DNA from 3 places in the Kitasatospora sp. NPDC089797 genome. Region 2 is predicted to be linked to each of the others. Evidence: riboswitches for the same ligand, from Rfam matches in the RefSeq annotation. Region 2 holds a riboswitch; each other region holds the start of a gene.
What was found. A riboswitch is a leader RNA that binds a small molecule or an ion and turns the genes downstream of it on or off. The one in region 2 is predicted to bind cobalamin.

Region 1: it holds a riboswitch for cobalamin, as region 2 does, so the genes downstream of both, AB0O91_RS38325 (prenyltransferase/squalene oxidase repeat-containing protein) here and AB0O91_RS05280 (cobalamin biosynthesis protein) in region 2, are expected to answer to the same signal.
Region 3: it holds a riboswitch for cobalamin, as region 2 does, so the genes downstream of both, nrdI (class Ib ribonucleoside-diphosphate reductase assembly flavoprotein NrdI) here and AB0O91_RS05280 (cobalamin biosynthesis protein) in region 2, are expected to answer to the same signal.

The regions. Positions count from the first base shown of each region.
Region 1 covers NZ_JBFBGS010000075.1:16,388-19,189, forward strand. Annotated here, with positions in the region: gene AB0O91_RS38320 (prenyltransferase/squalene oxidase repeat-containing protein) at 1-474, opposite strand, end outside; cobalamin riboswitch at 601-678, opposite strand; cobalamin riboswitch at 765-919, shown strand; gene AB0O91_RS38325 (prenyltransferase/squalene oxidase repeat-containing protein) at 1,024-2,802, shown strand, end outside.
Region 2 covers NZ_JBFBGS010000004.1:152,557-155,358, reverse strand. Annotated here, with positions in the region: gene AB0O91_RS05290 (hypothetical protein) at 1-583, opposite strand, end outside; gene AB0O91_RS05285 (transcriptional regulator) at 717-1,409, opposite strand; cobalamin riboswitch at 1,604-1,734, shown strand; gene AB0O91_RS05280 (cobalamin biosynthesis protein) at 1,833-2,798, shown strand; gene AB0O91_RS05275 (cobyric acid synthase) at 2,795-2,802, shown strand, end outside.
Region 3 covers NZ_JBFBGS010000001.1:277,261-280,062, reverse strand. Annotated here, with positions in the region: gene nrdE (class 1b ribonucleoside-diphosphate reductase subunit alpha) at 1-532, opposite strand, end outside; gene nrdI (class Ib ribonucleoside-diphosphate reductase assembly flavoprotein NrdI) at 529-960, opposite strand; cobalamin riboswitch at 1,134-1,351, opposite strand; gene AB0O91_RS01150 (ester cyclase) at 1,485-1,919, opposite strand; gene AB0O91_RS01145 (TetR/AcrR family transcriptional regulator C-terminal domain-containing protein) at 2,017-2,688, shown strand.

The DNA.
Region 1 (2,802 bases), on a different contig from region 2:
GGAGGGGCCGAAGTAGCCGGGCTCGGCGGTCTGCCAGTACGCGACGGCGTCGGCGATCAGGTTGCGGCCGGGGCCGACCCGGGCCGGGTCTATGCCCGCGGCGTAGGAGTTGAGGATGCCGCGCTCGTAGTCGGTGACCACCGGGCTGGCGTTGGGCCAGGTCGGGGCGGCCAGCTGGTTGCGGTAGACCAGGCGGGCGTTCTTGGTGGCGTCCCCGCCGGGGGTGACGTCGGCGGCGGCGGTGCCGGCGGCGGCGAGGGCGCTGAACGCCCACTCGTTGGACAGGCCGCTGCCCGCGTAGCCGCCGTCCGCGCCCTGGAGGGAGCGCAGGTAGGCGACGCCGTTGGTGACGGAGGTGGTGATCTGGGCCGGGCTCGCGGTGGCCTGGGCCGGGACGGCGCCGGCGAGCGCGGTGCCGGCGGCGGCCAGGGCGGCCACGGCGGTGGCGAGGCCGCGGTGGAGGGTGCGGGTCATGGAAGGGCTCCTGGGGGGTGAGGGGCCCCGACCGTGCCCGTGCGTCGGCGGCGGGGGTGCCGTCGGCGCGAGGGCGGCCGACGCCCGGATCGCGTGGACGGACTTCCGCGGAACAGTGCGGCCGCCGGGCATCCGGGCTCGCGGGTCGACAGCGCCGCCCCGCACACCGTTGCGCGTCAGCCCCGGATTTGCACCGGGTTCCCCCGCTCGGCCGAGCCGGGACCTTACCGCATCGAGTTCGAACGAGCCGTGATGCAGACGATATGACGAAACGTTGACCCCGGTCGGGCGGCCGTGGTCTGATGAAGCGTTTTTCCTCCAGGGGAGTCAGGGGAAGCCGGTTCGAATCCGGCGCTGTCCCGCAACCGTGTGCCCGGCCCGACGAGTTCTGCGAACCCGTCCCGGCGGGCGAGCCGGAATGCCTGCGCCGTGGAGCACGCACGAGCGTCGTCGAGGACTGCGACGCGGTACGGCACAACCCTGCCCGGGGGAGCCCTGCTGCGCCCCCGTGTCCCCGTCCGGCGCCGCAGTCACAGGGGAGTTCGTTCCGTGCCGGTCCACAGACACCGTCCCACCGCGTGGCGGCGGGGAGCCGCCGTCCCGGCGGCCGCCGCCGCGCTCGCGCTCACCGCGGGCAGCCTGGTCCTGACGGCACTGCCCGGCACCCCCGCCCACGCGGACCCGCTGGACCAGTGCACGGCGACCTCCGGAGCCGTCGTCGCGGTCGACTTCGGCCCCTTCGGCGGCGGCGTGGTGCGCGGCTGCGACGCCCACCCCACCACCGGGATGAACCTGCTGCACACCGCCGGGTTCAGCACCACCGGCACCGTGCACGACGGCCCTGCCTTCATCTGCCGGCTCGGCAACCCGGCCTTCCGCGACGGCACCCAGTACCCCACCCCGGACAAGGAGGCCTGCGTCAACACCCCGCAGGCGACCGGCTACTGGTCGTACTGGATCGCCCCGGTCGGGCAGGACCACTGGTCGTACGCCACGCTCGGCGCGATGTCGCAGCGGCCCGCGCCCGGCGAGGTCGAGGCCTGGGTCTACGGCGGCACCGACGTCGGCGGCACCTCCGGGTCCCCGACCTTCACCCCGGACTCGGTCCGGGCCAAGGGCGGAACGGGCGGCTCGCCGTCGCCGACCTCCTCGCCGTCGCCGACCTCCTCGCCCTCGCCGACCTCCTCGCCGTCGCCGAGTGCGACTCCTACTCCGACACCCACGCAGACGCCGAAGCCCCCCAAGGCCGACCTGCCCGCCGCCGCCCGCTGGCTGGTCGCCCAGCTGACCGGCGGCGACCACGTGGCCGACGCCACGGGGAAGACGCCGGACTACGACGCCACCACGGACACCGCCTTCACCCTCGCGGCGGCCGGCGGGCAGGACGACACCCTGCGCAAGGTCGTCGCCTACCTGGCCGCCCACACCGACCAGTTCGCCTTCCCGGGCGGCCCGAAGGCGGCGCCCGTCCCGCGCGCCGTCGCCCAGCTCGCCCTGGTCGCCGAGGTGACCGGCGGCGACCCGCGCGCCTTCGGCGGCCACGACTTGGTCGCCGCGCTCACCGACCACGTCTGCACCGCCCAGGGCAAGCTCGGCGCCTGCACCGCCGCCGGGGACTTCGAGGGCGTCACCTACCCCGTCAACCAGGCCCTCGCCCTGCTCGCCCTGGCCCGGGCCGGCGCCGCCCTGCCGCCGACCGCCGTCGCCCGGCTGACCTCCGCCCAGTGCGCCGACGGCGGCGTCTCCGCCGTGATGATCGCCCCCGGCGACCACTGCGAGGGCGACCCGAGCACCACCGCCCTGACCGCCCTCACCCTGCGCCGGGCCGGCGCCGCGCCCGACGCCGTCAAGCGCGCCGACGCCTGGACCGCCGCCCAGCAGAAGCCCGACGGCGGGGTCTGGCCGTACTCCTGGGCCGGGGCCGCCGACACCTACACCACCGCGCTGGCCGCCCAGGCCCTGCGCGCCGCCGGCCGCACCGACGCCGACGCGGCCGCCACCGGCTGGGTCGCCGCCCGCCAGGTGCCCTCCGGGGGCTTCACCACCGACCCGGCCGGCACCGACGCCGACCCCGCGGCCACCGGACAGGCGGTGCTCGCCCTGGCCGGCACCGACCTCGCGGCGCTCGACCACGACCTCCACCGCAAGCCCGACCTCGCCAAGGGCTCGACCTACCTCACCGACCGGACCCGGCTGATCGGCGGCCGCTACTACGAGGGCTTCACGGGCTTCGCCGACTTCGGCCTGACCATCGACGGCGCCTTCGCCCTCGCCGCCACCGGCACCGACGACGCGGCGCTGGGCCGGATCGCCGACTTCCTGGACCAG
Region 2 (2,802 bases):
GGGCACCCTCGTCGCCCCGGTAGGTGACGGCCAGCACGGGCAGGCCCAGGCGGTGCAGCGCCGGCAGCACCGGGAGGGTCTGCTGGCGATCGGCCTCGGGGCCGTGCACCAGGATCGCCCAGGTGCCGCGCGAGCCGGCGAGCCGCCAGGCGGGCAGCGGACCGAGCTCGCCGTCGGCGGCGGCGTCGGTGAAGGCCAGGCCGAGCGCCCCGGTCGGGTCGCCCAGGTACACCCGCGGGGTGAAGCGGACCTCGGTGCCGGGGGCGAGGGTGCCCCGGTCGGCCCGGACCAGCCGCCGGGTGACGCCCTGCTCGTCGCTGTGCAGGACCTCCTCGACCACCGCGTGCCCGCCGTCCGCCCACTCCACGGCCCAACGGCCGGGCCGCAGGCTGTCGGGGCGCCGGTTGAAGGTGACCCGGCCGGCCGCCAGGCTCTGCACCAGTACCGGCTCGGAGTCCGACCCTCCGGCCCCCGGCACCGCCCCCGGCCGGACCATCCGCTCGGAGGCCCGGCGGCCGACCACCAGCACGGCGGCCCCCGCGGCGGCGGCGGCCGCCACGACGGCTGCGGTTCCCCAACGCATTTCGATCCCCGCTCTGTTTCACGGACCGGACGGTTTTCGAGCACCAGTCCACCGGCGCACCGCACCCCCGGCCACCGGGCTGGCCCGTCCGGGGGACGGCGTGGGACCGGTGGGACCGGTGGCGCCGGAGCGGTCAGACGGGGATGGCGAGGGCACGGGTGCTGAGGAGGTGCCAGAAGCGGGGGGTGAGGGGCGGGGCGGCGGTGCGCGGGTGGGCGGTGGTGCCCCAGTGGGTGGGGACGTGGTGTTCCTGGTGGAGGACGGGGAGGACGGCGGCGAGGTCCGCCTCGGAGACGGGGACGAGGCGGGCGATGGGCCGCAACTGGGGTTGCCAGCGGCCGGAGACGCACTGGCGCAGCAGCCGGTCGAGGGCCTCGCCGCGGCCGGTGGCCTCGACCAGTTCGGTCAGCCGCAGGCCGAGCACCTGGGCGAGGGCGTGGGTCCGGTCCGGGTCGCCGTCCCACTCGCCGGTCAGTTCGGCCCGCCGGTAGTCGGGCAGCGCCATGCCGACCCGTTCGGCCACGGTCTCCGGGCCCAGCTCCCGGGCGAGCCGGTGGTCGCGCAGGCTCGCCGGGCGGCCGTCCATCAGTCCGGCGACGGGGCACCACAGGGCGCGGGCCAGCGCGACCAGCTCGGCCTCCCCCGGGTGCAGCACCCCGTCCTCCCAGGCCGAGACGTGGCCGGGGAGCAGCCGCACGCCGTGCGCGGCCATCCCCTCGGCGACCTGTTCGGGGGTCAGCCCGAGGCCGGCCCGGTGGGCGCGGGCGGCGCCCGGCGAGAACGGCACCGGGGCGGGGGCGACGGCGGCTGGCTTTCTGCGGCGCATGGCCCGAACCGTAGGCGCGGCCGGCGGCGCCTCCCCAGCCTCCGAACGCACGAAGCGGGGCCGTCCGGTCCGGCGCGGTACCGGACGATCGCACAGGCCCGGAGCGGGCCCTTCCTGTGACCAAACCCTCCGTGACCTCGGTTGACTCCCGGAACGGGCGCGTGATGGGATCCTGTGGCCAAACGGAGGCATGGAGAGGAAGCCGGTGCGAGTCCGGCGCGGTCCCGCCACTGTCACCGGGGAGCACGCTCGGAATTGCCACGGCGGGCCGTCAGGAGCCGCTGGAAGGCCCGGGGGTGCGTCGGACCCGGAAGCCAGGAGACTCTCGCCGCCGGTACGTCGATCCAGGGCGCGGACCCTGAGTGAGGACACCCACGCGATGCAGGCTGCCCCGCCCCGTCGGACTCCGAGCTGCCCGTCGCCGTGCGCCCGCTGACCCGGGCCGCCGCCTTCGCGCTGGGCGCGGTCGCGGGCTACGCCGCCGACACCCGGTTCGGCGACCCGCGCCGCGGCCATCCGGTCGCCCTGTTCGGCAGTGCCGCGGGCCGGCTGGAGCGGCGCCTGTGGCGCGACGACCGGACGGCCGGGACGGCGTACACGGCGCTGTGCGTGGGCGCGGTCGCGGCCGGCGCGGTGGCCCTGGACCGTACGGTCGGACGCCGTCCGGCGGGCCGGGCGGCGCTGGCGGCCGCGGCGACCTGGACGGTGCTCGGCGGCACCTCGCTGACCCGGGAGGCGCGCACCGTCGGACGGTCGCTCGCCGCGGGCGACCTGACGGCCGCCCGGGAGCGGCTGCCGCACCTGTGCGGGCGGGATCCGAGCGCGCTGGACGGGCAGCAGATCGCCCGGGCGGTGGTCGAGTCGGTGGCCGAGAACACCGCCGACGCCGTGGTGAACGCGCTGGCCTGGGGCGCCCTGGCGGGCACGCCGGGGCTGCTGGCCTTCCGCGCGGTGAACACCCTGGACGCCATGGTGGGCCACCGCTCCCCCCGGTACGCCCGGTTCGGCTGGGCCTCGGCCCGGCTGGACGACGTGGCGGGCTGGCCGGGTGCCCGGCTGACGGCGCTGCTGACGGTGGCCGCCGCGCCCGAGCCGCGCACCGCCTGGCGGGTCTGGCGCCGGGACGGCTCCGCGCACCCGAGCCCGAACGCGGGCCAGGCCGAGTCGGCCTTCGCGGGCGCGGTGGGCGTCCGGCTGGGCGGGACGCTGCAGTACGGGGAGCGGGTGGAGCACCGGCCGGTGCTGGGCGCGGAGCTGCGGCCGGTGACGGTGGACGACATCGAGCGGGCCTGCACGCTGTCCCGGCGGGTGGGCGTGCTGGCGCTGGGTACGACGGTCGCGGGGCACGTCCTGCTGCGGGCGTTGTGGAAGAGGAGGGGTGGGGCATGAGCAA
Region 3 (2,802 bases), on a different contig from region 2:
GGAAGGTGGGGGTGGCCGGCTGGAAGCGGCCGGTCATCATCTCGTCGACCAGCCCGGCGGCGAGGGCTTCGTCCCCGGCCCCGAGGTAGAGGGCGGTGGCCACCACGCGGTCCTCGTAGCGCTCCAGGTACCGGGTGCCGTCGAAGGTCCTGAGCGTGTAGGAGGTGTAGTACTTGAACGCGCCGAGGAAGGTGCGGAAGCGGTGCTCGTGGGCGTAGGCCTGCCGGTAGAGGCCCTTGACGAACTCCCAGGGGTACCGCCGGATCGGCGCCTCCTCGTAGTAGTCGTTCTCGACCAGGTAGGCGATCTTCTCCTCCAGGGTCGGGAAGACCACCGTGTTGGGGTTGACCTGCTGGAGGAAGTACTGGCGGACGGCTTCGCGGTCCTTGGCGAACTGGATGCGGCCGTCGCAGTCGTACATGTTCAGCATCGCGTTGAGCGCGTGGTAGTCCTTGCGCGTGCCGACCGACTCCTTCCGGTCGGCGGACGGGTCGGCGGGGGCCGCGGACGGCCCGGCGGGGGTGGCGGTCATGCCGCGGTCCGCGGTGTCGTCGAGGAGTGTCGTGTCCAAAACCTCTGGAGTCCTTCCCTCACGGCACGGACGTCGTGCTCCGTGCCCAGCAGTTCGAATCGGTACAGTTCCGGGACACCGCACTTCGCCGAGATCACCCGGCCGGCCAGGCAGTAGTCCGCGCCGAAGTTGGTGTTGCCGGAGGCGATCACCCCGCGCAGCAGGGCGCGGTTCGCCGGGTCGTTCAGGAAGCGGGCCACCTGTTTGGGGACGGCTCCGGCACGCTCGCCGCCCCCGTAGGTGGGCACGATCAGCACGTAGGGCCCGGTGATCCGCGGCATCGGCTCGCGGTGCGGGTGCAGCGGGATGCGGACGGCGGGCAGTCCCAGCCGTTCCACGAAACGCTTGGTGTTCTCCGAGACGCTGGAGAAATACACGAGACCGCTCACCGGTCCGCCGCCTCCTCTGGCTCGCTCCCTTGCGGACTCCGGGGCGGGGAGGGCGGCGGCGCGTGGCGGTTCCCCGGAGGCGGCGCGCCGGACGGACGGGCGCACCGGACCGGGCGGGTCCGTACGACGGCCACGCGGCCCTCCCTCGGGGCCTCGGAGCGCGCACGCCGCCATCCGGCGTGCGCACCGGTGGCAGGTCTTCGGACTCGCGGGCCCGCCCTCCTCGGAGGACACCTACTGGCCGTCGCTTCCCGGGCCGGTTCGGGCCCAGTGCGTAGGACGGCGGTCGTTCCCGCTCACCGCTGCGGGGCAGTCCCGGACTTCCACCGGGTTCCCTCTTGCCTCACCGAGTGCACGAGGCGCCCGGTGAACCACCAGCACCGCAACACTACATCTAGATCCGATTCGACACGCCCATCCCAGATCTTGTGTCTTCGCAAGAACTTAGGTATACCTAAGTCGACGACGCACGAGTGGGTGCCCGAAGGGCCGGAGCACGCCCACCGGGCCCGGGCGCCGCCCGCTCAGCCGGCGGTCGGCATCGGCCAGCCGAGCTGGATGAACATGCCGAGCCGGTCGCTGACCGCGCGGATCTGCGAGATCCTGCCGTCGGTGACGGTCAGCCACCAGATCTGCTCCACCTCGAAGGAGCGGCCGGTGGGCTCGGGCATCCGGGGGTGGTAGCCGGTGTGGGTGCCGGTGACCGTCATCCGGGCAACGACCGTGTCCCCTTCGGCGACCAGGGCGTCGGGGTGCATCCGGGCCTCGCCGAAGGCGTCGAGCTGCCGGCGGAACCCGTCGAAGGCCGCCCCGGGCTCGTCCTCCTCGCCGAAGATGATCTTGTTGTGGTCGATCACGTCGAGCGCCATGTAGTCCGCCAGATCGGCGAGCCGTCGCTCGTCGAGTGCCCGGAAGAAGCCCTCGACGACCCGCTTGTTCGTCGCCGTCGCTGCCCGCATCGCAACCCATCCCAGACTTACGCCGTAAGAATCCCTGTCGGCAGCACGGTAGACTTACGGCGTAAGAATGGCAAGCACGGCCGGAGGAGGACCACCGATGGGGAAGCGGACCCGCGGCGAGCGGGCGGGACTGACGCGGACACAGGTGCTGGACGCCGCACTGGCCCTGGCGGACCGGGACGGCATCGGCGCACTGACGATGCGGCGCCTGGGCGCGGAGCTGGACGTCGAGGCGATGACGCTCTACCACTACGTCCCCAGCAAGGACGCGCTGCTGGACGGCCTGGTGGAACGGGTCTTCACCCAGGCGCTCCCCTCCCCCGACCCGGCGGCGGGCCCCACCGACTGGCGCACCCTGCTGCGGTCCTACGCCGTCTCGCTCCGCGCGGCGCTGCTGCGCCACCCGGGCGTACTCCCGCTCGCGGCGAGCCGTCCGGCGGTGACCCCGGCGACCCTCGACACCGTCGAGCGCGGCCTGAGCGCACTGACAACGGCCGGGTTCCCGCTGGGCACGGCCGTGCACGCGCTCAACACGCTCTCGCTCCTGGTCCTCGGCCACACCGCCGCGGAGGCCGCCCGACCGGCCGCCCCGGAGGGCTCCGCCGGCTCCCCCGCGTGGCTGACGCGGCTCGATGCCGACCGCTACCCGCTGCTCACCGACGCCGCCCGCACCGGCGCGGGCGTCGATGACGCCGAGCGCTTCGCGTTCGCCGTCGACGCGCTGCTCAACGGCTTCGCCGCCGCTCTCCCCGGCGCCGACTCCTCCTGAAGCGGACCGGGACGCGGCGGGCGCCCGTTCCGTCCGTCCGAAGGACCGTCAACCCGCCGCGCCGGGAGGAGATTTCGGCGGATCAGCAATCTTGACCGGTCATCAGATTTAGGC